DNA from 2 places in the Paraglaciecola psychrophila 170 genome. Region 1 is predicted to be linked to the other one. Evidence: predicted binding sites of a transcription regulator. Region 1 holds the regulator's gene; the other holds the start of a gene.
The links. The regulator FliA, encoded in region 1, starts transcription of late flagellar genes. The targets are predictions, from matches to a motif close to CTAAAGNTNNNNNNNNNNNNGCCGATA.

Region 1 (15,213 bases):
AGCAACTTACCTATCCCACCAGAGCTAAGACGTTAAGTATTGAATTAGATTTTTATTAAAATAATTCAATTTTATTAAAAGACTTGGCGTACTAGTTGCAATCATTCCTTTAATGTTAACAATATCAACAAAGCGTCAATATTTCGTTTATGCAATTAGCCTCTTATTTCGGTCGGTTTGATAAAAACCAATTTAAGTCAGTATCATCTGGTTTAGGCGCACCAATAGTCTTGTTAGCAATAATGGGTATGGTGATCTTACCTATGCCTGCATTTTTATTGGATATCCTATTCAGCTTTAATATTGCCCTGTCTTTAGTCATCATCTTGGTGTCAGTGTTTACTAAGAAACCCGTTGATTTTGGTATTTTTCCTTTAGTTTTGCTTATCGCGACGGTATTACGACTTGCCCTAAATGTAGCGTCAACAAGGATAGTTTTACTTGAAGGCCACGAAGGCGGAGATGCAGCAGGTAAAGTGATACAAGCTTTTGGAGAAGTTGTAATTGGCGGTAACTATGCAGTCGGTATAGTGGTTTTTGCGATATTGCTGATTATAAACTTTAAAGTGGTTACTGCTGGTGCAGGACGTATTTCAGAAGTCAGTGCACGTTTTACTTTAGATGCGATGCCCGGTAAACAAATGGCTATAGACGCAGATTTAAATGCAGGTTTTATTGATTCTGATGAAGCCCGTAAACGTCGATTTGAAATCACCAGTGAAGCGGACTTTTACGGCTCAATGGACGGTGCTTCCAAATTTGTAAAAGGTGATGCCATTGCCGGTTTATTCATTATGTTGATTAACCTAGTGGGTGGCTTATTTATTGGTATGATCCAGCATGATTTGGCTTTTGGCGATGCAGTTGAAATTTACACTTTACTGACGATTGGTGATGGTTTGGTTGCCCAAATTCCTTCGTTATTGCTGTCAGTAGCTACCGCCATTATTGTGACCAGAGAAAATGATTCTCAAGAGATGGGTAAAGAATTAACCAGACAACTGGGTGACCAACGTGCACTTTATATTACCTCTGGTATCTTGTTTGTAATGGGAATTGTACCCGGTATGCCGCATGTTGCCTTTTTGGGTTTTAGTGCAGTGGTCGGGGGATATGCTTATTATAGTAATTGGCGCGCACAGAAAATTGCGAATGAACCTGAATCGGTTAAGTCCTTACCTGAGCAAAATCAACAACCATTAGAAATAAAAGAGCTAGGTTGGGATGATGTTCAGCATGTTGATACTATAGGTTTAGAAGTAGGTTATAGGTTGATCCCGTTGGTCGATAAGGCTCAGGGTGGTGAACTGCTCACGCGTATTAAAGGCGTGCGAAAAAAATTATCGCAAGAACTGGGTTTTTTGATCCCGCCGGTACATATTCGCGATAACTTAGATTTAAGTCCGAATAACTACACTATCGCTATGTTAGGTGTCACGGTTGGTGAAGCTGAACTGAGTCATGATGATGAGTTAGCGATTAATCCGGGACAAGTATTTGGCAAGCTAGATGGCAAAGCGACGAAAGATCCCGCCTTTGGACTGGATGCTGTATGGATTAGAGCCAATCAAAGAGAACACGCCCAAACTCTTGGTTATACAGTGGTAGATGCAGCCACGGTAGTGGCCACACATTTAAGTCAATTATTAACCAACAATGCTTATCAATTGTTAGGTCATGAAGAAGTGCAACAACTGCTGGATTTGTTAGCCAAAAATAACCCTAAATTAGTTGAAGGTTTAGTGCCTGATATATTGCCTTTGAGCACTGTAGTCAAAGTTTTACAAACTATGCTTTATGAAGGTGTTCCCATTAGAGACATGCGTAGCATAGTGCAGACGTTATGTGAGTTTGGTCCAAAAAGCCAAGATCCTGACGTGTTGGTGTCTGCGGTGCGTATTGCTCTAAAACGTTTAATAGTTCAAGAAATAAACGGTGGTTTGGCTGAAATCCCTGTCATTACATTAGCTCCAGAATTGGAACAGATGTTGCACCAGTCACTTCAAGCTGGTGGAGCGGATGGCGCAGGAATTGAACCTGGATTAGCAGAACGTTTACAAGGCTCATTAAATGAAGCTGCTCAACAACAAGAATTAGCAGGTGAGCCTTCAGTTTTATTGACTTCAGGTATGTTAAGGCCGGTATTGTCAAAGTTCTTAAAACACTCGGTGAGTGGATTACATGTGTTGTCATATCAGGAAATACCTGATGACAAACAAATCAAAATTGTCAGTGCCGTGGGTCAATAATCTGACGGGATGCTCGGACGTAGTGTTGGTATTTAAGGGGTATATATGAAAATCAGACGTTTTTATGGCAAAGACATGCGAGAAGCACTCAAAAAAGTGAAAGATGAGTTGGGTGGTGAGGCGGTTATTATGTCAAATAAAAAGCATGCTGACGGTATCGAGATAATAGCCGCCTATGACAAAGAACCTGATGAGCAGTTATTGCCTAAAAAAGATCAGCTCAAAGTTCAAGCTAACCTTTCTAGACCCCCCCCCACTTTGAGTGAAATTATTGGTGACAGTGGGCCTGATAGTTTAAAAGCATTATTAGAAAAACAGTCCCAATCTGCCTCAACCTCTATCCCTAAAGAAGTGAGACCGGTCTCTGTAGTACAGCCACAAGTTTATTCAGACAGTGCTATTTCTGCATCTTCCCATGCACATTATTCTTCTCAGCCAAATAACCAACAAAATAACCAACAACAAGATGCTCTTAAAGAAATGCGTCAAGAGTTATCATCTTTGCGGCACATTTTGCAATTTCAGGTATCTGGGTTAATTGAACAAGAAAAGAATCGCAAACATCCGCTGCATGGATATTTATTACAACGGTTACAGCAAATGGGGATTTCGGATAATTTAGCTGAAGAAGTGTTGTCTTATGCGCCAGAATCTGCCGATGAGAGGCAATCTTGGCTGTTTCTTCTTAAGCTTTTGGCTAATAGGTTACAAACCAAACATGATGATATCTTATCTCAACCGGGTGTGGTTGCATTGATGGGGCCAACAGGTGTCGGTAAAACAACTACTATCGCCAAACTTGCAGCTCAAGCGGCACATAAGTTTGGCGTTGACCAAGTGGCGATTATAACCTTGGATAATTATAGGATAGGTGCATACGAACAAATCGCTACCTATGGAAAAATCATTGGCTGTAGTGTTAAACAAGCACAAAATTCAAATGAATTATCAGATTTACTTCATCAATTTAGAAATAAACGTTTAGTGTTGGTAGATACTGCAGGGTTTAGTCAAAAAGACGCTAGGCTAATCAAACAGTTAGATACTATGAAACAGAACACCCGTGTTAATATCAGACATTACTTAGTGATGCAGGCTAACTGTCAGTACCGCGTCATGCAACAAACTGTAAATGAGTATCGACAGATTTCTTTACAAGGGTGTATATTGACTAAATTAGATGAGTGTTACAGCTTAGGAGAGGTAATCAGCGTGGCAATTGAGAACAAATTACAAATTTGTTATTTGGCTGACGGGCAACGCGTACCAGAAGATTTGCAATCTGCAAGTACAAAATTTTTAATTACTAGTGCAGCGAAGCTTTATAAAAAATTCGGTTTAATTCATAATAGAGCTAATGACATAAATAACGCAGCAGTAGCAGTATGATTGAGGATCAAGCAAGTAGCTTAAGAAGAATGAATCAATCTAGATTAATTAAAGTGATAGCCGTGACAGGCGGGAAGGGAGGGGTTGGGAAAACAAATGTTACCCTTAATACCGCTATCTCACTTGCCCAACAAGGCAAAAGAGTCATGGTGTTGGATGCCGACCTAGGCTTAGCTAATGTTGATGTACTTTTAGGTCTACGGGTGGAAAAAAACCTATCTCACGTATTATCGGGCGAGTGCACTTTAGATGAGGTACTAGTTGTAGGCCCCTACGGGATCAAAATTGCACCTGCAACGTCTGGTAGCCAATCTATGACGGAGCTTACTCCTACGGAACACGCAGGTCTTATTCGGGCTTTTAGCGAACTACAATCGCAAGTTGATGTGTTAATCGTTGATACTGCGGCTGGTATTTCAGATATGGTGTTAAGTTTTTCCAAAGCTGCTCAGGACATCATGATGGTGGTCTGTGACGAACCAACTTCTCTTACAGATGCCTATGCGCTGATTAAAATTTTGAATAAAGAACATGGCGTGTTCCGTTTTAAAATTGTCGCCAATATGGTGCGTAGTATGCGTGAAGGCGATGAATTATTTTCTAAATTGACTAAAGTGACAAATCGATTTTTGGATGTGGCACTAGAACTTGTGGCCGTTATTCCATTTGATGAAAATGTGCGCAATTCGGTTAGAAAACAAAAAGCAATAGTTGAAGCATTTCCTACCTCGCCTGCAGCTATGGCTATTCGAAGGCTTGCTAAAAAAGCGATAGAGTGGCCCATCCCTAATCAACCAGGTGGTCATTTGGAGTTTTTCCTTGAACAACTGGTCACCAAAAATGTATCGGGTGATAAAAGGTGAACAGTAAAGCTGCTGCTTATCAACAATTTGCCGATAAGAATGATTTGGTTGACAGACACGCATCGTTAGTCAAGCGAATTGCTCATCATTTGATTGCTCGTTTGCCAGCCAGTGTTCTAGTGGACGATTTGATTCAAGCGGGTATGATAGGTTTATTAGAAGCATCACGAAATTTTGATGGCAGTAAGGGAGCAAGTTTCGAAACTTTTGCTGGGATCCGGATTCGGGGATCTATGCTAGATGAAATACGCAAAGGGGATTGGACTCCACGTTCTGTGCACAAGAATGGCCGTGCAATAACAGAAGCTATCAATCAAGTTGAACGAGAAACAGGTCGTGACGCACGCGATTTAGATGTGGCTGAAAAATTACAAGTTAGTATTGAAAGTTACCACCAAATGTTAAATGAAGTGAATGCTGGAAAAATCATTGGCATGGAAGACTTAGGGGTAACTGAAGATGTGATCACGACAGAACAAACAAAAGGTTCAGATACGCCCTTTGAAGACTTTCTTCAAGGTTCGTTTCAAAAGGCACTGGCTCATGCTATTACGACGTTACCAGAGCGTGAGGCAATTGTATTATCTCTATACTATGATGAAGAGTTGAATCTGCGGGAAATTGGTGAAGTACTGGATGTTAGTGAATCCAGAGTGAGCCAAATACACAGCCAAGCCATGCTTAAACTTAAGTCTCGCATGCAATACTGGCGTTCAAACGACAAATAATTATAGCAATGAAGTTGGGTTTTAAGTTGAGTGTTAGAACTCTCACCGGAGGTGGTTTTGAATAAAAATATGAAGATCCTCGTTGTTGACGATTTTTCAACAATGCGAAGGATTATCAAGAACTTACTTAAAGATCTTGGTTTTGTAAATATACAAGAAGCAGATGATGGTAATACTGCATTGCCAATGTTACAACAAGGCGATTTTGATTTTGTGGTAACTGATTGGAACATGCCTGGCATGCAAGGAATAGATTTGCTTAGAGCTATCCGTGCAGATGTTAACTTAAAACATATTCCTGTTTTGATGGTGACTGCCGAAGCGAAAAAGGAACAAATTGTTGCTGCTGCACAAGCTGGGGTAAATGGTTATGTTATTAAACCTTTTACTGCTGCAACATTAAAAGAGAAATTAGCAAAAATCTTTGAACGACTTGGTTAAGTTCAGGCTAAGCTGATAGGAAAGACTGTATGAAAACCTCGCCGATTTCTCTTGCAGATGCAAAAAAATTAGTGGTTTTAATAGAAAATGGAGATAACCAAGGCGCTCAAGATTTACTTGAATCTACTGGCGCTCAAACTTCGTTTGAATTATTTGCGGAAGTGGGTAAATTGACACGTCAACTTCATGATTCATTGAATAACTTTCAACTTGATCCTCGCATAGTGAATATGGCTAACGTGGATATTCCAGATGCTCAAACACGACTTAAGTATGTCATAGAAGCGACTGAAGATGCAGCAAATAAAACCATGGATTTGGTGGATTCATGTATGCCTATAGCAGAGAAATTGCATGATGGAATAGTCAATGTTATGCCTGAATGGAATAAACTGATTGTACGAGAATTGCAATTGGGAGAATTTAATCTACTTGTAAAGGAAATGGATAGTTTTCTTAAACATGGTAGTGAATACTCAGCTAAATTGACAGGCCTGTTGACTGAAGTACTCATGGCCCAAGGTTATCAAGATTTAACTGGCCAAGTCATCAGGCGAGTTATCGAGTTAGTTAAAGAAGTTGAAGATAATTTAGTCTACATGCTCACTATGTTTGGCGGCGTTGAACATAAAGATGTTGCTGAGATTGCTGAAAAGCCTAACAATTCTGAGAATGAAGCCGATATGATTAAGGCTGAAGGTCCAATATTGGATGCCGACAGCAGAGAAGACGTAGCGTCGGATCAAGACGACGTAGATGATTTGCTTTCGAGTCTGGGATTTTAGGGAGGCTATAAGATGGCTTTTGATGTTGACGAGGAAATACTAGCTGACTTTCTGGTTGAAGCCGGTGAGATCTTAGAGCTATTGCAAGTACAGCTCGTCGAATTAGAAAATAATCCAGAAGATACGAATCTCCTGAACGCTATCTTTAGGGGTTATCATACCGTTAAGGGGGGGGCCGGATTTTTATCACTGACTGAGTTAGTTGATATTTGTCATGGTGCAGAGAACGTGTTTGATGTTATGCGTAATGGTCAACGTACTCTTACGCATGAGCTCATGGATGTGATATTACAAGCCACGGATGAAGTGGTGCAAATGTTTGATCTAGTCAAAGCTGGTGAGCCTCTGGTAGCTGCTGAAAAGAGCCTTATCGATACTCTCACCAGACTCAGTAAACCTGAATTATTTGACAAAGTTGCGGCTGCAAGCGAGCCTAAATCTGCAGTCAATATAACCACTGCCAATGAATCAGCAGCCTCCAGTGATTTTAGTGAAGAAGAATTTGAGGCTTTGTTAGATGAGTTGCATGGTAATGACGCACCTGGTGCTAAGGAAGATAAAGCGCCAGAAGAAACCTCTTTAAATGATCAAGATATCAGTGATGATGAATTCGAAGCGCTTCTTGATCAATTGCATGGCAAAGGTCAGTTTAAGGGTGAAGATAAAGCTGACACTGAACAGTTAAAAGAGTCGCCAGTTGCACCTGAGCCAAGCCCATCTGGTGACGACATCTCTGATGATGAATTTGAAGCGTTATTAGATCAACTTCACGGCAAAGGTAAAGGCCCAGCTGAAGTCGTTTCTGAAAAGTCATTTTCTGTTAAAGAATCGCAGCCAGCAATAGAACCACCTGAAGTCAAAAAGGCTATTACCCCTCCTGATAAAGTAGAAGTAGCTCAGCCTATAATCGCCAAAAAAGAAGAAAAAAAATCTGCAGCTCCTCCGCAAGGTGAAACGACCGTAAGGGTTGACACTAAACGCCTAGATCAAATTATGAATATGGTTGGCGAACTAGTACTAGTGAGAAACCGACTACTGAGTCTTAGCACCAATGTAAATGATGAAAGCATGGCCAAAGCCATTGCTAATCTAGATGTAGTAACAGGCGATTTGCAAGGCGCTGTTATGAAGACGCGTATGCAGCCTATTAAGAAAGTATTTGGTCGTTTTCCGCGTGTTGTTCGTGACCTTGCAAGGACACTGAAAAAAGAAATAACGCTTGTACTAGAAGGCGAAGAAACAGACTTAGACAAAAACTTGGTTGAAGCTTTGGCTGACCCCTTAGTGCATTTGGTTCGAAATTCGGTTGACCATGGCATTGAAATGCCAGAAAAGAGGAAGGCCGCAGGTAAACCAACTATGGGTACCGTTAAGCTAACTGCGTCACAAGAAGGTGACCATATTTTGCTGAGCATTATAGATGACGGTAAAGGCATGGACCCAGAAAAACTGAAAGAAATTGCGGTTTCTCGTGGGGTTATGGATGCTGATGCAGCGTCAAGAATGACTGATGTTGATGCCTTTAATTTGATTTTTGCACCAGGCTTTTCAACTAAAACAGAAATATCTGAAGTATCAGGTCGTGGTGTAGGCATGGATGTGGTGAAAACCAAAATCAATCAGCTAAATGGTACCGTCAGTATTGATTCTAAGATGGGCATTGGTACAACACTTGAGATAAAAGTACCATTGACCTTGGCAATATTACCGACGCTGATGATAGTGATAGGCAAACAAACGTTTGCTTTACCGTTAGGGTCTGTGAATGAAATTATCAATCTTGATATGCGAAAAACCAATACTGTTGATGGCCAGTTAACGATGATTGTTCGCTCTAAAGCTATTCCATTATTTTATTTGGGAGAATGGTTAGCAAGAGGAGAAGTTAATATTGATAAAACCAAAGGACACGTGGTTGTAGTGCAAATTGGTACAAAACAACTTGGATTTGTTGTTGACGCTCTCATTGGCCAAGAAGAGGTGGTTATTAAGCCTCTAGATGAATTGCTTCAAGGTACCCCTGGCATGGCAGGAGCGACCATAACCAGTGATGGTGGTATTGCATTGATATTAGATGTGCCTGGTTTGCTAAAAAGATATGCCGCCAAAAAATCATAGGTGATTATGTTCTTGATACGCCTAATATGAAATTGATAGTTAGACAAATAGGTATGATAGGCGAAAATGACTTATAAGATTTTAATAGTTGATGATTCAACTTTTTTTCGTCGCAGAATTAAACAGATTCTTGAAGAAGACTGTGAATTAGAGGTAGTAGGTGAGGCTAAAAATGGACAGGAAGCGATAACACTCGTTGCTTCTTTAAGGCCTGATGTTGTAACCATGGACATAGAGATGCCTGTCATGGATGGTATAACTGCTGTGAAGAAAATAATGGCCAGTAACCCTGTGCCTATTATTATGTTTTCATCACTTACCCAAGAAGGAGCACAAGCTACATTGGACGCATTGGATGCAGGTGCTTTAGATTTTCTCCCAAAGAAATTCGAAGATATTGCTCTAAATAGAAAAGAAGCCATTTTACTACTTCAGAATCGTGTTAAAGCGCTATGCGGTAGAAGGATGTTTGGAGCAAGTTCTTTTTTAAGAACACGCTCCTTAGCACCCAACACTACAACAGTCTTACCGACGAAGGTTGTGAATAAAACAACAACGCTAGGTATGAAGTCTACTTTCGGCGCGGCTACGTCAAGTCGTTATACTTGCCTTGCTATAGGCACTTCTACAGGAGGACCAGTAGCCTTACAGAAAATTTTAACGGAATTACCCGCTAATTTCCCTGTTCCTGTGTTAATGGTACAACATATGCCAGGTTCATTTACTCAGGCATTTGCTAAGCGCCTAAATGATTTATGTGATGTAACAGTAAAAGAAGCCGCTAATGGCGAAATGTTGACCCCCGGGGTATGTTATCTCGCGCCGGGTGGTAAACAAATGACCATAGAGGGAAGAGCGGGGAATGCAAGAGTTGTCATCTCTGATCCAGAATGTTTCCCCTCTGCTACTTATAAGCCAAGTGTTGATGTGACGTTCGAATCTGCGGCTCAGGTTTATTCAGGTAATGTACTCGCTGTTATTTTAACGGGTATGGGGGCTGACGGCCGTGAAGGTTGTAAAAAGTTAAAAGCCAAAGGTGCTAAAATATGGGCGCAAGATGAGCAGAGCTGCGTAGTCTATGGTATGCCTCAGGCTGTTACTATAGCCAATATATCCCAAGCGAATTATGATATTGCTCATATGGCGAGTCATATAAAGAACGAAATACTAGATTAGGATCAAAGGAGCACTTTGGGTGTTTTTTCAAAATAAAAATATTGATCTAAATGTCTTCAAATTTTCTCAAACTATAATTCTTAAAATGTGGGTACAGGTTTGGTAGTTTGGACGGTCGCAAATCATAAAGGTGGTGTAGGTAAAACCACCACAACTGTTACCCTTGGCGGTTTATTAGCGCAAAGTGGACAGCGAGTAATATTGGTTGATACTGATCCACAGGCTTCGTTAAGTTACTATTTTGGTGTTGATTCAGAACAATTATCTACTAGCCTATATGACATATTTGTAGCTGGAAAGTCAGTTACTAAAGAGAATGTTTTAAATTGTTTATGTCCGACAAAATTGGACTCTTTATTCATTTTGCCAGCGACAATGGCATTAGCGACGTTAGACAGAAAGTTAGGCACAAAAAGTGGTATGGGACTAATTTTACGGCAAGCTTTAGAGCTAATTAGTGATGAATTTGACTACGCTATTATTGATTGTCCACCGGTTTTAGGGGTGTTGATGATTAATGCTTTAGCGGCTTGTGACAGGGTTATTATCCCAGTGCAGACCGAGTTTTTAGCTTTGAAAGGTTTGGATAGAATGATGCACTCCATGGAAATTATGCAAAAATCATTAGCCAAAACCTTTGCTTATACCATAGTTCCAACAATGTATGACAAACGTGTCAATGCGGCAACTGAGTCTTATAGCACATTGATCCGCACCTACAAAGAGGGTGTGTGGGTTGGGTTAATTCCAATTGATACACGATTTAGAGATGCCAGTCAGGCACAAAGTCCGCCATCTGTGTATTGCCCGAAATCCCGAGGGGTTTTTGCTTATGCTAAACTACTGAGTCACTTACAAAAATTGGAAATAAAAAGATGAGTGGTAATCCCTTCGCTAACGAAGATGTGATGGAAGATTACATGTCAGCCTTGTTGACAGATGAAACTATTGTTGATGATGTTAAACGTCAGTCTGTTGAGCAGTTGTTTAAGACTGAACCAGTTCCAAGAACCGAGCCTTTTATACAACCAGCAGCAGAGCCTGTTGAAACCACTCCAGTGATTGCTAAAGTTCTGGAACCTCAGGTCGAAAAAAGGCTAGTGGCAGTAAATACACCGAGCAAAGTCGTTAAACCTATTATTCCTGAAGGGGAGTTTCAGGTGTTATTATTTGAGGTTGCAGGCATGACATTGGCTGTACCGTTGACGGAGTTAGGTGGGATACACCAGATTGAGAGTGTCAATCCCCTGTTTGGTAAACCTGCTTGGTTTAAAGGCGTTTTGTTGCACCGTGATGAAAAGTATAATGTAGTCGATACCGCCAAATGGATAATGCCAGAAAAATCTTCGGATAAGTTAGCTGGAACAACAGAATATAAATATCTTATAGTGTTAGGTGAAAGTGGTTGGGGATTAGGCTGTGAAAAGTTAGTTGCCACTGAAACTTTGACACCAGATGAAGTGAAATGGCGAAATGTTGAAGGTAGTCGCTCATGGTTATCTGGCATGATTAAAAAGAAAATGTGTGCCTTGATGAATGTTAAGCAGTTGATTAACATGTTGAAGCAAGGTTTAAGCAGTAACGATTAGCCTATTTTGGGCCGGAGCAATGGGAATGAGTGACGACAGAAATTCAAGTAATACAGTAGCCGCAAACGGTGATGAAGTGTTGCAGTGGGTTACCTATAAATTAGGTGAAGAGACATACGGTATAAATGTTATGCAGGTACAAGAAGTTCTGCGTCATACCGAAATAGCTCCAGTACCAGGCGCTCCAGATTATGTTTTGGGGATTATTAATTTAAGGGGTAACGTTGTCACCGTCATCGATACGCGATCACGCTTTGGGTTACCTTCGTCGGATATTTCAGATAATACTCGTATAGTAATCATTGAGTCTGATGAACAAGTAGTCGGTATTTTGGTCGACAGTGTCGCAGAAGTCGTATATCTACGGTCTTCAGAAATAGACAGTGCACCGAATGTGGGTACTGAAGGAAGTGCCAAGTTTATTCAGGGCGTTAGCAACAGAGATGGGCAATTACTTATCTTAGTTGACTTAAATAAATTACTGAATGACGAAGAGTGGACCGAAATTACCAATATCTAAGCATGATACTTAGTTCACACGTTTCACTACGGCGAAGTATTCCTGCTTACGTTATAGTGTTCCGTGTCTTATAGTCCTTTTAGAGATAATTATGAGTTTTACATTATTACTAAGCTTAATAGCATTGATTGTCTCTATAGCTTGTTTGACTTTATTGATTGTACTGTTTAAACGTTATAAAAATCAGCTTGAAACTATCGTAGCTCAAAGCAACATGCTCTCTGTACAAAGTAAAAAAGTGACTCACCTTAGTGAAGAAATACATGAAATCCGTAGTGGAAATTATGGTGTGATTAGTCGCGTCAAAGATCTGGTTCAGCAAGTCGATAATTTACAGTCAACTCAGCAAAACTTCGTCGAACAAGACTCGCAAAGTCGCTTTTACAGCAAGGGTGCAAAACTTATTCATGAAGGTGCTAGCCTTGAGGATTTGATGCGTGAATGCGATATGCCCGCGGCAGAGGCTGAACTTCTCTTTAATCTACACAATAATCAAAGATAAATTCCCATAACTTTAAATGTGTCCAATATTAGTCTTGTTGATTAGTTCAGATTCCATATTTTTGCGATTTGGCAGATTCAAGTTTGAAGTGCATAACCTCTAAGCAGCTATAGCCACCATGTGTTCAGCCATTAGTTTGGCTGGCGTTTTATAATTTGGTTTCTTTCTTGGTCTGTTATTGAGATTGACTATTACATCTTGAACGGCTGATTGCGATACCTTTTTAAAGTCTGTTGATTTCGGCCAATATTGTCGTAATAGACCATTGGTATTTTCATTCAAGCCTCGTTGCCACGAACAATAAGGGTCTGCAAAATACACATCACATTTCAAACTTTCAGTCATCTGTTCACGGTACGCAAACTCTTTACCATTATCCGCTGTAATCGTGAGTACAGCGCTTTTAAACGGCGCTAACAAGGCGATGGTGGCTGCTGTGACTGTTTTTGCTGACTTGTCATCTACACGTCTCGAAACGGTAAAACTCGTTTTGCGCTCTACAATCGTGACCAGTGCGCCACTGTGACCTTTGCCAATAACGAGGTCAATTTCCCAATCACCCATTCTACTTTTATCATCAACAACGTGTGGACGCTCATCGATACTTATACGGTTCTTAATAAACTCTCTGCCAGCTTGTTTATCCTTACTACGTGATTGATAAGCTTTACCTTTCCTACGTAAATGTTGGAATAAATAACCACTATTTTTTGTCAGACCAAATGTGCTGATAAATAGTTTCATAACTAATGTCGATGCTCTGGTCCTCCCTAAGCCACCCAGACACCTGCTCTGGACTCCATTTCGTAGTAAGTTTGACTCAATTAATGCAATGAGTGCTGTTGTCAATTTAATGGCTTTACAGCGACTAATCGGCGTGTGTCTGTCGATGTTTGAGCTTGCTTAAAACGATAGCCTCGTTTGCCTGTATTACGGGAAAACTCCCTGCTAATGGTTGATTGACTAACCTTTAGTTGTTTGGATATTTTATTTTGGCTCATTCCTGTTTTACTTAAAGCATAAATCTGGCATCGTTGTTCATAGGTCAGTTGTTTATATGTTTTCAATGTTGCATCTCTTGCCGGAGAAAAAGCGATTAGCATATATTCAGCTGACCGTCTTTTCTACCCGTTCAAGTTATGCACTTATTATTTGAATCCAAGTTTTGATTTAATTAGAAAAATGCATTTTACGAGCTCTTTGACCTGTCTAAGACTAATTTTTACATTTTTATATTTTTTCATTTAGACGTCTAGACGTAAAGATGTTGACTTTTTTAGTGTATTAAGCCAAGTTTGTTGACAACATTTCCAGTCTTAGATCCTATATGCCGATTAGAATTCCAAGTAACTTGCCTGCACAAAATGTGCTCGACAAAGAAAAAATCTTTGTTATGGATACCCAGAGAGCCGCGACACAAGATATTAGACCTATGGAAGTGGGTATCTTGAATCTAATGCCGAATAAAATGGAAACTGAAGAGCAATTTTTACGTCTACTCTCGAATACACCTTTGCAAATTAATATTGATTTAATTCGTATTGATAACCAAGCACCTAAAAATACGCCCGCGGCACATATGGATAATTTTTATGTAGAGTTTGATGATGTGGTCAATAAAAAATATGACGGGTTAATTGTGACTGGTGCACCGCTCGCGCACCTTGCCTATCAAGATGTAAAATATTGGGAAAAGATGACGGTTATTATGGATTGGGCCCGTCGAAATGTGCAGTCTACTTTATTCTCATGTTGGGCGGCTCATGCAGCCATTTATCATTATTTTGGTAAAAACAGGCAACTTCGGGAGCATAAGTTGAGTGGTGTTTATCGGCATTTTGTGCAAAATGAGCATGATGAATTATTGAGAGGTTTTGATCCTGCTTTTAATGCACCACAATCACGATTTGGTGAAATAAGCATGGCAGACTTCGCTTCTATACCTGGACTGAATGTATTGGCTAAGTCAGATGAGGGTGGTGCTTATATAATTGCTTCTGAAGATAAACGTTTAGTGTTTGTTACTGGGCATCCTGAGTATGATTCTGAGAGTTTAAAACAAGAATACCAAAGAGATTTATTAACTAATGGTCAACCGCAAATCCCAGTAAACTACTTTATTGATGATGATCCCACTAAAGAGCCTATGGTCAGTTGGCGAGCTCATGGCAGTTTATTGTTTACTAATTGGTTAAATTATTATGTTTACCAAAATACCCCTTATGACTTGGCTCAACTTTCTGAGTAAAAAAGTGTATTTATATAGCGAAGTAAAGAAGAGGAATGACATTGAGTCAGCGAATTGTCCCAAAACAACTTGAAGTGCAACTGATAGAAGCAGCAAGTAAGCGTATTTTGTTACTTGATGGTGCCATGGGCACAATGATCCAAGAATATAAATTTGAAGAAGCAGATTACCGCGGTGAACGATTTGCTGAATGGCATTCTGATGTCAAAGGTAATAACGATTTATTAGTACTGAGTCAGCCCCAGATCATCTACGACATTCACTGCGCTTACCTTGAGGCGGGAGCCGACATTATTGAAACTAATACCTTCAATGCCACTTCTATTTCGATGGCCGATTATAATATGCAGGGGTTGGCAAAAGAGATAAATGTCGAGGCGACAAAATTAGCCAGAAAAGCGGCAGACAAATTTACTGGACAAACACCTGACAAACCTAGATTTGTAGCAGGTGTGTTAGGGCCTACTAGTCGCACAGCCTCTATTTCACCTGATGTAAACGACCCCGCTAAACGTAATATTACTTTTGATGAGTTGGTTGAAGCTTATATTGAATCGACCCACGGACTGATTGAAGGTGGTGCAGATTTGATTATGGTGGAAACC
Region 2 (15,213 bases), 2.7 Mb from region 1:
TTGTGATGAGACTTACACCTTTGTCTAATAAATCCGCTTCCAAATCTTTACTCAAATAGCCTTTGTCTCCATACAATTTATCAGTCAAACCTTCTGCTAATTCACGTACGGGTTGAGTGTTATGCACATTGTCGGTTGTGACTTTCGCAGCAACAATTTCACCGTGATGATTGACGACTAAGTGGAGCTTGAAACCATAAAACCAACCCATAGTACCTTTACCTCGTTGAGCGATACCGTCGAAGGTTTTATGTCTAGGTATTCGATGTTATGACACACCTTGATGCTTGTAGAGTCAATGAATTCATGTCCTGATGGCTTTCCTTTAAGTGATGTGAAGTAGGCACACATGGGCACGGTAACTCTAGGCATGACCTTTATAAATTGTGTGTAACTCAATAAATTTGGAAACGTATTTTTGTACACAAGAGATACATACTCAAGATAGTAGTTTTTGAAATCACGGTAATGTGACATATGAAAACTGACGACAATCGTCATGATTTCACTGGTGGTCATTTGCCCTTCTCTTTGCCCTTCTTTTTGACGTTTTCGCGTACCGTCTTCAAGCAGTTGTTTACGCCATTGAGGAATAAATACTTTGCAAAAATCATCGACATCACAAAACAGCTCAACTAATTTACTCATGCCTGTTCCTTTTTAGATTCATCTCTTTTAGTCGAAAGATCGGGTCTTGGAACAGGCATTTAGTTCAATTTATTAAACAGGATTCAGGTTAGTTACAGTTAGCTATTAATGTTTAGTTCTAAGTCTAAATATTAAGCCAACTAAACACAGTAATATCCATCCTAAACTACCTGCACCACCTGACGAATTTGGTGGTGCAGGTATTGGTACTACCGCTACTGGAGGAGGGGCTACTACTGTTGCAGTAAAGACTAAGTTACGAATAAACCCTTTGTCATCACCTTCCGAAACATCGGGATCTTTACTGTATGTCCAATTAACTAAATTTATACCTTCTGACAAATTAAGACTATATTCTGTAAAGCTTATTTCATCATCATTCCCATTGATAACGTCTACCAAATCACCATTTAGGTAAAGAAACAAAGCATCAAATCGCTCAAAGTCTGGATCTGTTTCTACTAAAGTATTAGCTTCAGAAGATACTGCCCAGTCAAAAGTAAGTACACCTTCGCCTTCAATACTTGCAACAAATATACTGTCTTGTAAGTCACCTGTTGTTGTACTTTCAATTCCTACTTCAGTTGAACTGGCAACCCAAGCTGAAGCACCATTTGTACCGCCACTAAACAAGGTGACTGCATCAGATTCACTACCTGCTGTTGCGGCCAGCTCTACTGCGTAGCCGAGTGTGGTGCCCGCAGTAACTGTGGCACTGCTACTTTGGACTTGAGGATCGTCAGTGGTGATAATCAATTTTGAAGATACATTATTAGCAATTGTTGGGAGGTAACTTACGCTAACCTGACAACTGTTACCTGCGTCTAAAGTGGGACAGTTACTGGCGTCTAAAGTAAAGGTATTTGAGTCAGAAAACGCGAAGCTGAGCCCAACATTGGTCTCACTGTTATTAGTCACAGCCAGTCCAGTCGTTTGTACTTCACCTTCAAGGCCCAAACCAAAGTTATGTCGCTGGGTGATAGCTATGCCGTCAGTGATAGCTGATATCCAGTCTTTAAACTCAGACACTCGCGTATAAACACCAGGATAGCCTGATGCAGCACAGCCAAAGCCCCAACTCACGATACCTACTTGTTGTACTCCTGAGCCGGTATTCACGACTAATGGTCCACCGCTGTCTCCTTGACATGATCCTCTTCCTCCTTCTGGTATGGCTGCACATATCATCACGTCAGTAACACCAACGTTAGCTGCAGATATACCAAAACTTTCGCCTAGTTCCTCTCTGCATTGAGCGTTGGTAGTTAGCCGCAAGTCGACTTTATGTAAGATGTCTGGAAAATCTGACGTCGGCCCCTCGTTTGGAGCATAACCTGCTCGACCACCCCAGCCAGCAACGGTTGCCAAGCTATTCTCAATGGCATATTGATCTGTGACATCAGGATCCGCTATTTTCACCCCGACAGCGTCTGAAGAAGATGCAAGTTCTATAAGTGCAATGTCGTTACTAATGGCATCTGCGTCATACTGCGGGTGAATATAGATATTAGCGATATCAATAGCATTTTCGGCCCCATTAGATAAATCATATTCACCAACATTCATTTTAAACTGATTGGCGTTTTCAGAATCCACACAGTGAGCTGCAGTAAGGACCCATTTATCACCTAAAAACGAAGCGCCACATGAGGCGTCTTGTTGCAATTCGGTGGTCTCACTTACTGCTAACGACGCAATATTGCCTATTTGTTCTAAAAGAGCTAAGCCATCTTTTTGGTTCACTGCAACAATAGGAATAGTGCCAGTGTAATCTTCACCTAAAGTGCCACCAGTGATATTGTCAACTTCTTCATTATTATAAATAATGGCACCGATACCGCCACCGGCTTCACAGTTATCTGATTTTTCAGAAAAATCTACTATGCCGCGTTCTATCAGACACACATTACCGGTTGCATCAACACATACTGCATCACCAATTCCGCAAGCAATGATTTCACCGCTGACTTGACCACCAACACCAGACGTAAAGGATCTTGTTTCGTAAATGACGTTGTTGACACTCAGTGACGTCAAAAAGTTAGTGAAAACTCCTACATATGCCGTCATCCATGGCCAGTTTTCTTGAATGGCTTCTTCGCCCCCAACGATGCGTGTTTCAGCAATTTGACTATTTGTTTTGCTGTAAGGTATTAATGGACTTTTTGCCGCGACTGCAAAGCCACATATAAAAAATAATGCTGAGGTGATCCCCGTTTTCAAAAAACTATTCATCATAAATACTCCAACTGACTTGCTCACTAATTTTATACTGCATTTGGTCACATTAAGTTGCGTACACAAAGGTAACAGACCGCTATAGTCGATTTTTATTTTCAAATTTTCAACTAGATTAATGATTAAAGTCACTTGGTTTTGCTGGATTCATTTCAAAACACATTAAATATCAAGATAACTATCAATAACCAAGCTATGTTTTTTGTTAGAATATAATTACTCAAAAGAACTTTTTTTATACAGCGACGGTATAATAATGTACAACAATCATTAACCCCTAAAAAAATACAAGGATATTCAGTTTCATGCAATTTTTTCGTGCCTTCATCATCCATTTTATAGTTTTCTTCATTGCCATAGGTATTGTATGGGGAGGTAGCGATGGCGGCCAATTGTTGAGCGCTGATCTTGACACTGGACTGACGATTTTTGCTTGTTGTGCGCTAATTGCGTTTATTGTGCAATGGATAGCGTTGATCCCGGCATATTTACTGAAAACCGAACACTTTTATGATCTAACCGGTGGTGCTACTTATCTAGCTGTTGTCATCTTTGCTTTTATACAAAGTGAACAACATGATTTACGCTCGATAATTTTAACTTGTCTGGTGTCCATTTGGGCAATCCGCTTGGCCAGTTTCTTATTTTTAAGGGTACGCAAACAAGGCTCAGATAGCCGTTTTGATGATATTAAACTTAATTTTTGGCGCTTTTCTATCGCATGGACTGTGCAAGGTTTATGGGTACTTCTAACTTCAGGGGCAGCCATTGCAGCTATTACATCGGGACACAAAACACACTTTGGTTGGATAGGCTTGGTGGGGTTAGTCGTATGGTCGATTGGTTTCTCTATCGAAGCGATAGCTGACAATCAGAAACGTATTTTTAAACAGCAAAAAAATACTCATAGTGACTTTATACAAACAGGTTTATGGTCACGCTCACGTCATCCCAACTACTTTGGTGAAATTTTGTTATGGGTTGGTGTCGCCATCATTGCCTACCCTGCGTTGAATGAATGGCAGCTAGTCACGCTCGTTTCTCCGATATTTGTCATTGTATTACTGACCAAAATTAGCGGTATACCGATGCAAGAAGAACAAGCGCAAAAGCGCTGGAAAGACAACCAAGCTTACCAAGATTACAAGAAACGCACGCCTGTTTTAATCCCAAAACTGTTTGGGTAGTCTTTTAAAGACACAGACAAATATTTAAACCACAGATGCTGCGCGCACTGAGAGCAACGGCGCCGAGCACAAAAAAAATAAGAACAAAAGATTGATTAAATCGTCTTTCTTCTTTTTTTCTTTGTGACCTCTTTTTCCTCTGTGGTTAAAATAGCTTTTTGAACGTGTGGGATAACAACATTGATTGAGATGTATCAAGACAAGCTTCGGAGTCTACTTGAAGATGATCCACTTCGAATGGACATTTTGCATGCATTAGCTGCTGTGAGCTTGCCTGATTGTTGGGTGGCTGCCGGTTTTGTGCGTAACTTAGTATGGGATGATTTGCATAATAAAAAGACTGACTTGAATGATGTGGATGTTATTTATTACTGCCAAACTGACATCCAAGGTCAACTAGCCAAAAAAGCTATTCGTTAATTACAAGAAAGGCTGCCAATGGTCAATTGGCAAGTGAAAAACCAAGTATTAATGCATATTAAACGTCAACATAGTCAGTATCTTAGCAGTGCTGATGCTATGTCATTTTGGCCAGAGCAAGAAACTGCAGTTGCTGTAAAACTTGACAAATATGGCAATTTTTCCATTGTCGCTCCTTTTGGTCTTACGTCTCTGTTTAAAGGATATATCACCTTCAACCTAAAAGCAGATGAACACACTTTTTGGCAACGAGTTAAAAAAAAGTGTTGGCTAACAACGTGGCCTAAATTAGTTATTAAAAAGTAAAAGTTATTTAACCACAGAGGCTGCGCGCACAGAGAGCACAGAGGAAGAGAAAGTAAAAAAGTTATTGGGTCGTTTGTCTCTGTGACCTCTTTTCCTCTGTGGTAAATATTCCTTCTAATAGCGCCCTTCAAAATTTGAACATTTATACCTAAAGTCTTTGTTATTAAACGCGATAACTAATTAACTTCTTTTTTTTCAGTGATAACTTTTTGCTCGACTCGGTCAATACAAGTCAACCAGATCTTAATGCTAGTACCAAAGCGTTATTATCGAGTGACTATGAACTAAACGGTACAATTAATCGTGCTGCGAGTGAGGGGGCAAAATTTGCGTTAATGGTGGCGATGCTCGAACAAAACTGCATGCATCGACCTCATCTAGACGCGACAAAAGAGATAGATCAAATTGCAGAGGTTACAAGTGATCTCAATTATTATCGTAGCAATCCATTAAGCGCCAACGATGCATACTGGCAAACCTGCCAGCACACCAGTCAGTTAATCTACAGTGGCCAATTACACTCTGCTCAGCTGTGGTTAGCGATGCATCCTGAACCTTTGTCACAATACAACAAACCAGATGCCATTAATGAAGACGTTATTGCCAACTGCAGTGTGAATACCCAAACTCGTATGCAACAAGCCAAAGAAAAAGTGATTAATATAGATGAAACTGGCTTGTATGACATTTTACAGGAGCTAGAACCCATTTCTACTCAAGCAATTTATAACGTCAGCTAAAATCATCTACTGATTTGTTCTTGAATTTCGGTAACCCCGTGGCGATAGCGATAACCCCAAAACTAAAATCAGCATCGGATACCAGCAATAAGGCGTTAGCGCTAAAGGTGATAAACCTGCAAGGCTAGCAGCAGCTAACAGTTGCCCTCCATAAGGTACCAAACCTTGAAATCCACAAGAAAAAATATCTAACAAGCCTAGCCTGTGCGCCTTGGATCTAAATTATATTTTGCACCTAGATCTTTGACAATCGGGCCGGTCGAGACTATCGCAATTGTGTTGTTGGCCGTGGCTATATCTAATGCGCTGACCAAGACTGCAGTACCATATTCAGAACCTTTTTTGCTGGTGATGCGTTTGGTGATGTTGTTAACCAACCACTGGATGCCACCGTAAGCTTTCATTAATGCCACTATGCCACCGATCATGAGCGCAATAGCAACCATATCTTGCATCCATCCCATGCCCTTCTGTATGCTCTGCAACATTGATGGAAACGTAAATAACCCTTTCGCTAAACCAATCACACACGCGCTGCCAATACCTACGCCCAACACACCTATTACGTTAACCCCAAATAGTGCACAGCCAATGATTAAAATATAAGGCAATATTAACCAACCATCGTAATCATTAGATGTGATCACCGCGCCACCGTCAATTTCGACAAACATAAGCAGCAGTGCAGTTAACAGTGCCGCGGGTAAAACAATCACTAAGTTTGCTTTGAATTTATCACTAAGTCGCACTCCTTGAGTACGTGTGGCGGCGATAGTTGTGTCAGAAATAAAAGATAAATTATCCCCAAACATCGCACCACCAATGACTATACCTACCGCTTGTGGGATCGGTACACCTAGGCTTTCAGCTAGGCCAATGCCAACAGGTGTGATGGCGGTAATCGTGCCCATAGATGTACCCATGGCGAAGGCAATAAAACTGGTTATCACAAATAAACCAGGTAATAAGTAGGCGGTTGGAACATAATTGAGTGCCCAATTGACGGTGGCATCACGGGCTCCTATGTCGATTGTGACTGCATAAAAAGCACCGGCCAGTAAAAAGATTAACGCCAGTAAAATGATAGTTTTATCACCCCCTCCTTTACAAAAAACATCAATTTTTTCAGTCATAGATAAACTTGATGTTGAGTTGTTGAGTAGCAACGCAAAGCCCGCCGATATCGCAAAAGCAACCAGAATAGGCATGGTCGAAAAATTTTGGGTTAACACACCACTACCAATCACTAAGAGCATAAATAACAATATGGGTGTTAACCCCCAAAAACGGCCCGTAGACTTTTCTTCCATCAAGACTTACCTTTAAAATTTATCAACTAAGACAGAAAAATAATTTTATAGCAAAGGGCTGGAGTGGCAATAGGTTAAAAATTATTTAGGCAGCTATTTCGCCCTTCTAACAAACATCTGCTTGAGAAAAAGCTAAATCATCTGAATAGGCAAACAAGGAAGGCGCTCCACCGGTATGCCAAAAAAGGACGTGGTCATTTTTGCTGATCTTTCCTGAACGAATAAGATGCATTAGCCCGGCCATGGCTCTTCCAGTATAAACTGGATCTAATAATATGCCTTCAAGCTTGGCGGTTAATGCAATTGCTTCATTTTCTTGTGGTCCAACAATGCCGTAACCATCACCCACATAATCTGAATTTAAAATTAGCTGATTTTTTGAGAATGTATAATCAAGACCTATGAGTTTTGCGGTGCTATTAACAAGCTGTGCAATAAGTTGATCAAATGGCAGTGAAGTATTTGTATCTTTGTCGATATTGATACCCACTAAGTCAAAGGTTTTTTTGTAAATTTGTTTACCTAAAATTAAACCCGCATGAGTACCACCTGAGCTTGAAGCAAACACAATATGAGAAAATTCAGGCCCTTTATTTTGCTGCTGCAACTCTGCAACAGCATCAATAAATGATACTGCCCCCAACTTATTAGAACCTCCATATGGGACTAAGTAGGGCTTTTTACCTGCCGCTTTGAGTTCTGCAAATATGCGGGCTATGTCTTCCCCTTTCCGATTTGATCCTGTCCAGTGAATCTTAGAATCGAAAATATGATCTAATAAGAGGTTGCCTTGGGCCTCAGGCGGGGCTTCTCCACCTAACAATAAATGACATTCTAAATTTAGCTTGGCAGCGGCGGCGGCGGTTTGACGGCAATGATTCGACTGAGCAGCACCTGCTGTAATGACCGTGTCGCAACCTTGCTTTAACGCATCAGCCAATATGTATTCTAGCTTTCTGGTCTTATTTCCACCTAAAGCCAGACCTGTCAGGTCATCTCTTTTCATAAATATCTTGGGTCCACCCAAAAAGTCACTTAACCTAGATAATTCAACCAGAGGAGTAGGAAAAAAACCTAACGACGTTTTCTCAATATGCTTCAGCTTCATCTAGTATCCATGTTTAGCGGTTATTTTATTTGAGTATACAATCATGGGTAAGTTATTATATCTACTTTAACGTTATCAAATACATGTGTTACGGACCTGATTCATTCCTAATTATTTAAAAACACGCCCTGGCCTTAAGTTATATGCTCGGAACTTGTCTCGATTTCAAAGGACTTCCAGTGGTATTGCTACTTGAAGTCCACATTTGTGACAGCTAAATAAATATCAGGATCATCTAGGTTCACATCGTAAATATTGCAAATTACTCTACATATTTGGTTGAATTCGTAAATAACATCTAGCATTTAAGAACACGTTTCTATGCTGGATTTCAGGGGAATGGGTATGAAAAAAGAAGATCCTTGTTTTACGAGTTTCACTTCGAGTATTGAGAATTATGCCTTACCCGAATGTTTCACTTTCCCTTTTTATTATCAGCCACACCCTCTATGTGTATTGGCGGCAGAACAATTACAGACGTACCTTGTGTCTCAAACTCAGTGGCAACACAACTTTGGTTTGTTGGATGACCCCAATAATATCATTGGTAAAATGTTTGGTGTGTTATTGGTTAAGAATGCGGGGGGGGAGCTAGGTTTTATATCCGCTTTTTCAGGTAAGTTAGCAAAGCAAAGTCGAATCCAAGGTTTTGTGCCGCCGGTATTTGATTTATTGGCTAAAGATAGTTTCTTTTTACCTGAACAGGTCACTATTAATAAACTTAATGAAAAGATTAAAGCGTTACAAAACGCACCACGGCTATCATTTATAAAACAAGAGCTAAGCACATTAGAAGCGGCGCATGCCCAGCAGTTATCTGAGTTAAGGGGCGAATTAGTAGAAAACCGTAAAGCCCGCAAAATTAAGCGCCACACTCTACAACATGACCTGGACACAACCACTACAGATAATGGGCTCAAAGAGCTAGCTCAACAAAGTGTTTATGATAAATGGCGATTAAAAGATTTTACCTGTCAGTGGCAACAATCTATTGGCCGATTGCAGACAAAACTTGATGGCTTAAATGAGCATATAGCAGAGGTAAAACTTCAACGTAAAACGCTTTCAGCTGATTTGCAAAATAGAATATTTTCCCAATATCAGTTTTTGAATAAAGACCTAGTGCCAAAAAGTTTACTCGATATTTTTGCAGATACCGCACTTAAAACACCTCCTGCTGGGGCAGGGGAATGTGCCGCGCCTAAATTATTGCATTATGCGTTTCAACATAACCTAATCCCATTGGCTCTGGCTGAGTTTTGGTGGGGAGCTTCGCCAAAATCAGAAGTCAAAAAACATCAGCAGTTTTACCCTGCGTGCATTGGTAAATGTCAGCCTATTTTAAAACATATGTTGGTCGGTATGCAGTTGGATGAAAATCCGTTTCTTTATAATTATGCACGAGGTAAAAGTCTAGATATTATCTATGAAGATGAAGATATTTTAGTTATAAATAAACCCTCTGAATTTTTATCCGTACCCGGAAAAGACATATCTGATTCTGTATACTCACGAATAAATAACCAATTCCCTGATGCTACCGGGCCACTCATTGTGCATCGACTGGATATGTCTACCTCAGGCTTAATGGTGTTAGCACTCAATCCGCAGGCGAACAAATACCTGCAAAAACAATTTATCCTTCGAGACGTCCACAAGCAATATGTAGCTTTGATTGAAGGTTTGCCGCTTAACGATGAAGGTGAGATACATTTGCCTTTACGGGGGGATTTATACGACAGACCCAAACAAATTGTATGTTATCAAAATGGCAAACAAGCCAGAACGTTGTGGCAAGTGCTGGAACGTTATCCCCAGAAAAATAAAACCAGAATACTGTTAACACCATACACCGGTCGCACTCATCAACTCAGAGTACATTGCGCTCATGCTTTGGGATTGAATATGCCCATAGTAGGTGACGATTTATATGGAACCCGCGCCAGCCGTTTACATTTGCACGCGCAAAGCTTAAAAATTAAACATCCTATTAGCAAAAAAATAATGTCATTTAAGGTCGATGCGAAGTTTTAAGTGATGACATCCTTTAATAGGTTAAGCAGTTAGCAAGTGAACTATTATTAAGTGAACTATTAGCAAATGACTCTTAATATTTCGAATAGAAGAATCAACGCTTCTTCCCTTAGATGCATGCCAAACATAGGCATACACCTATATCGCCTTACTATTTATATTATCTTTTAATTTAAATATCCGTAAAAACACCCATTACTTTTAGTACAAGACTCAGATATTTTAAATCCAATAGGTTTATGTGATTTATAACTAATCTCAACTGGTTCGTTATTAGTCGTAAAGTTCACATGATTTTTATTAGGTGAAATGTGCAACCCAAAAATTGGATTGTTCTGACTATCGTCTCCTTAGTTTCTTTGATGCTGGTTTGTCAGCTTGGTATGTTTTACAAAATGACGTGTCATCTACCTCTTCTAATCATAATTCTTTAGATATTATTGATGATGAACTGACTACAAATGATTTTAAATCTAGAATACATAGCTTGATAACGAAGTCGCGTCAACACTTGATGAAACCCAGCAAAGAATCCAAGACATTGATGGTATTTCATCTCAAACCAATCTTTTAGCATTGAATGCTGCGATAGAGGCAGCCCGTGTGGGTGAACACGGTCTGATTTTTGCTGTTGTAGCAGACGAAGTGCGTAAATTATCTACTCGTTCAGCCCAATTTAGTGATGTGGTGCAATATCAATTGTAAAGTATTAGCGAACGTATTTCTGCGCTTACCTCACAAGTAGGAAAGCTTGCCTCCTATGATGTGAGTTATGTGATTGAAGCAAACAAAGAATATCGACTTCGCTTATTGGGCACGTTGGCGCATATGGTGCTTTGAGTCCAAGTTTACCTTGACCCTAAATATGTTTCTTTTTGATCATGTTTAGCTTCTTCTACAGGTTTGGTTCGATTAACTGCAAACGTGGTCTGAACGCCAGCAGCCTCGCGCCGACCATCACTGTATATCGCGAAAACCAGTGAAAAACACATCAATACCATCACGATCGAAAACGGTAGTGCGCCAATGACCATCGCCGTTTTAATGGCTCCAGTACCTCCAGAAATCAACAGGCCTGCAACCACAAGCCCAAGGGCTACACCCCAGAATAGGATATGTGGCCGAGCTTTTGGGCCTTCGTCGCCACCTGCGTTGATGGTATTCACTATCAACACCGCTGAATCAGCTGATGTGACAAGAAACGTCATTAACAGAACAACAATTAGTAATGCCATACCCCAAGCTAACCATTCACTGATTGGCGTCAGCATAAATTCAGTCATCGCAAATATTTTGTCAGCATTAGCCGCATCAAATATGACACCGTTAGCGCTACCATTTAGTTCTAGATCGATGGCAGTGCCTCCAGCCCAAGCGAACCAAATAAAACACATAAGTGATGGGACTAACATTGCTCCAAGTACAAATTCACGGACCGTGCGCCCCCGTGAAATTCGTGCAAGAAATAATCCTACAAACGGTGCAAATGCGATCCACCATGCCCAGTAAAACACCGGCCACCACCCCTGCCATTGTGTCAGTAAGAATGCTTCTGACCCTGCAACACCATCTGTCTTCCAGACATTAAAACTCATTTCTGGTAGTGCGATAATATAATCCCAAATACCAAAGATCATCGCATTGCCACCAAAGAACGTGGCGCCGAAGATGATAAAGAATCCCAGTAGGATGATTGACAAGAACATGTTGATATTAGACAGCCATTTGATGCCTTTGCCCACCCCAGACAAAGCAGACAACGTTGAAGCTCCCATGATTATCATTAAAGCGAAAACAATGCCAAATGTAGTTGCGGTGCCTTCGGCATTGACTAAGCCGCCAATGCCAATCCGCGTCAGACCTGCAACAAACTGCTCTACACCAAATCCAAGAGTCTGCGCCACACCCAAAATGGTCGCAACAACAGCCACAATATCGATAAAGTGCCCCAGTGGGCCAGACAGTGCTTTGCCAAACAACGGCGTCAGCGATGAACGAATGGTCAATGGCAATGCACGGCGATAACTAAAGAACGCCATCGACAATCCCGCTATCGCGTAGCATGACCATGCGCCTGTTCCCCAGTGCAAAAATGACCACTTGAAGGCCATGCGGACATTGTCTTGGGCACTGCCGGTGGTTAATCCTTGGATAACTTCGGGGTTATTGGCGAAGTGGGTAACGGGTTCAGCCACTGCCCATGTCAGCATGCCAACACCAATTCCGGCACTGAACATCATAGAAAACCATGAAAAATTCGAAAACTCGGGTTTTTCTCCTGGGCGCCCAAGGTTAAGTCGCCCCGCCGCGGGCCAAAGAGCCAAGCCTATACATACAATAACAAACAAGGCGACAACCCAGATGTACCAAGCTGCGAAATTAGCCAGAATAAGCGTGTTCCAATCCCCGAGTATCTTATCCGCGTGGACTGGCCAAAAGATGGCCCAAACAACAAGAGCACTAATAACGACTTTACTCACAACGGTCACATCTATACTGAATCCACGATAAAAACCAGTTGTCGCGAGCTTAATTGGAAGTCTGGTTAAAGCTGGTTTTGGTGTCATGATTGTTTTCCCATTGACTATTTTTATTGGGATTAACTAGACACCCAAATGAAATAACTAGCCAACCAAGATAGCACGCTTGTGCCATTCATGACATATAGCCTTGTTTTTGGAACTAGAGCTCATACCCATAGATGGCAAAAAGTTCAGGAAATTGCATTGTGATTTGTTGCTGTGTGAGGACATCCTTCATACGCAAACCAGTAGCAGAGCACTGAGGCGAGAGAAAATCAAAATCCTTAACTTCACCATCGCATAAAGGTCCAAGCTATAAGAATACTTATTATATAGCTTGGCTCCATCAGATGTTTTAACTGTTTTATGCCGCATTACCTATTGTCATCTTAGTGTCTGCATCACGCAATAAATACAAGGCAAAACAGGCAGCCCACATTGGCCATGCGGCAAAAAACAAGAGGTTATTAAACGCATCAAAATATTGGGAGAATGCAGACAAGGTTGAACCACCATGTAATACAAAGATAAGTCCGTAAGTGATGCGTTTTTTAATACCTGCGACGAAGGCTAAGACCAGAACAAGTTGCGCAGCGCCTAAAATATAGGCAATGTTTTCACCTAAACCTGAAATCGCATAAAATTGTTCGAAGATTTTGATGCTATGACCGGGGTTAACAAACTTGTCTATGGTCCACATTAACATGACAACAAACACCCCCAATCTTAACGCCAATAAAGACCACTTTAATCGGTTACGAATATCATTAGAGATGGGTTCGTTAGTGATGTTTTCACTCATGTAATTTCCTTGATTTGTATTATTTTAGACAAAAATTAGCGATTATTCGCTAGTTGATTGGATTGAGGCTATAGCCAAAAGCACGGCTGACGTCCTTATAAGCGTCGTTTCTGCATATTACTTGTTAGCAGACACTGCAACAGACCGTATGAATTGGATTTTATTACAATGATATATTCATCCGCCTTTATGGATAAGATGAATGATATCTGTTGCGTATGAATGAATGAAAGAAATGTCAACAGTGAGTCTTAAAATAAGTCTATTGTTGTTGAAACCTGAAATGCAGAAAGCAGTGGCGCTGTCACCAAAGCGGATATCGGCAATGCCAATTGCCTTGCACTTTTACGGTGGCTGATCTGTTAATTCCGCTTAATGTGACTCCGACTCCTTCTAATTTCATTCGCTCTGGCTATGAGCAGAGATATATTAGATTTCAGGTAAGATAACCCTATCTATAATGTGGATCACACCATTTGAGGTCATGATGTTGGTCTTGATCACAGTGGCGTTGTTGATCTTAACACCATCTGAGCTATCGATAACAATGTCGTCACCTTGTACTGTTTTCGCTTTATTTAACTTCACCACATCCGCTGCCGTCATCTTCCCTGCAACAACATGATAAGTAAGTATGGCTGCTAGTTTTTGTTTATTCTCTACATTTAATAGATCTCCTAAAGTGCCCTCAGATAGTTCTACAAAAGCGGCATTAGAAGGGGCAAATAAGGTAAATGGCCCTTTTCCTTTAAGAGTACCTTCCAGACGAGCTGCTCTTATGGCGGTGACCAGAGTGGTAAGTGAAGGATCAGCCACTACGGTTTCGAAAATATCTAGCCTTTGTGAATTGTGGTGTGAAGCTAATGCGCTGGTAGACATATAGGTTAAGGATAATACCGCGATTGAAATAAACTTTGTTAAAAACACTTTCATAAATGCTCCTTATTTTGCAGATGAAAAAGTTGCTAATCCATCAAACGTTTTGGTTCGGTAAAATATTATCAGTCACTGCATACAAAGATGGACATTTGAATGCAATTTTGGTTTAAGTTATTTATAAGAAGATTATCGATGGTATCTGCTACACCAAGCAGTGTCTATGTTAGTACTCAAATACCTTTTTAGGCGGTTTTTGCTTAAGTCTTTACAAGCCGTTGTTCTGATAATGTATAGGTCAAGCCATATTTACTCATGTTTTTATTGAAGTGAGAAATGTATTGGTATTGGTGGTTAAGCTACCCTCTTACGATGACTGTCCTATTAGTTCTTTTAATATGGAGGGGTGTTGATAGAACTGAGAAATGTAGAACGTCGGGGGGGGACCGTGTATAAACATGGAACTTTTCTGGCTTTTAATATTGTTATATTTTTATCAAAGGGTTGAGTATGGGTTACTGGTATTTAGCAATTGCGATTGGCGCTGAAGTTGTAGCAACATTAGCACTGAAAGCGTCAAATGGTTTTTCTGATTTTACTTCTAGCATTATTTGTATAATTGGTTATGCCATCGCATTCTACTCCCTGTCTTTAGTTCTTAAAACTGTTCCCGTAGGTATCGCTTATGCAATTTGGGCTGGAATGGGAATCATTTTAATTGCATCAATAAGTGCAGTTTTGTATAAACAAATACCCGATTTACCAGCAATTATCGGTATGGTATTAATTTTAGCTGGTGTTGTAGTTATTAATGTATTCTCAAAGACAGTAAGTCATTAAAAAAATAACAAGAAATTAAACAAAGATAAAAAACAGTTGGCTTTGGCTCCATTGTCGCTAATTTTATCAACGTTTTTAGCCTTTTATATGATTGGGTACTCTATTACTTTAGGTGTATTGTTAATTGTTGGCAACGGGTACCACGCATAAAAATAATACTTGTTATTAAATACAAGCCTACA

Region 2: C427_RS03575 (VC2046/SO_2500 family protein) is a predicted target of FliA. The motif match lies at 4,948-4,974, and genes of this name have one in related genera.

Annotation. Positions count from the first base shown of each region.
Region 1 is NC_020514.1:3,492,607-3,507,819, reverse strand. Features, by position in the region: gene flhB (flagellar biosynthesis protein FlhB) at 1-36, shown strand, start outside; gene flhA (flagellar biosynthesis protein FlhA) at 150-2,249, shown strand; gene flhF (flagellar biosynthesis protein FlhF) at 2,295-3,638, shown strand; gene C427_RS15325 (MinD/ParA family protein) at 3,635-4,501, shown strand; gene C427_RS15320 (RNA polymerase sigma factor FliA) at 4,498-5,229, shown strand; gene cheY (chemotaxis response regulator CheY) at 5,287-5,670, shown strand; gene C427_RS15310 (protein phosphatase CheZ) at 5,700-6,455, shown strand; gene C427_RS15305 (chemotaxis protein CheA) at 6,468-8,573, shown strand; gene C427_RS15300 (protein-glutamate methylesterase/protein-glutamine glutaminase) at 8,640-9,749, shown strand; gene C427_RS15295 (ParA family protein) at 9,849-10,628, shown strand; gene C427_RS15290 (chemotaxis protein CheW) at 10,625-11,338, shown strand; gene C427_RS15285 (chemotaxis protein CheW) at 11,364-11,858, shown strand; gene C427_RS15280 (DUF2802 domain-containing protein) at 11,950-12,360, shown strand; partial or broken gene C427_RS15275 (IS30 family transposase) at 12,460-13,427, opposite strand; gene C427_RS15265 (homoserine O-succinyltransferase) at 13,688-14,608, shown strand; gene C427_RS15260 (homocysteine S-methyltransferase family protein) at 14,650-15,213, shown strand, end outside.
Region 2 is NC_020514.1:800,570-815,782, forward strand. Features, by position in the region: partial or broken gene C427_RS24490 (IS982 family transposase) at 1-648, opposite strand, end outside; gene C427_RS03560 (trypsin-like serine protease) at 754-2,886, opposite strand; gene C427_RS03565 (DUF1295 domain-containing protein) at 3,192-4,073, shown strand; partial or broken gene C427_RS27010 (nucleotidyltransferase family protein) at 4,311-4,799, shown strand; gene C427_RS03575 (VC2046/SO_2500 family protein) at 5,009-5,539, shown strand; partial or broken gene C427_RS03585 (Na+/H+ antiporter NhaC family protein) at 5,532-6,849, opposite strand; gene C427_RS03590 (D-cysteine desulfhydrase family protein) at 6,956-7,957, opposite strand; gene C427_RS03595 (RluA family pseudouridine synthase) at 8,303-9,991, shown strand; gene C427_RS28705 (methyl-accepting chemotaxis protein) at 10,541-10,696, shown strand; gene C427_RS03605 (BCCT family transporter) at 10,840-12,558, opposite strand; gene C427_RS03610 (hypothetical protein) at 12,878-13,315, opposite strand; gene C427_RS03615 (fasciclin domain-containing protein) at 13,745-14,248, opposite strand; gene C427_RS03620 (DMT family transporter) at 14,702-15,031, shown strand.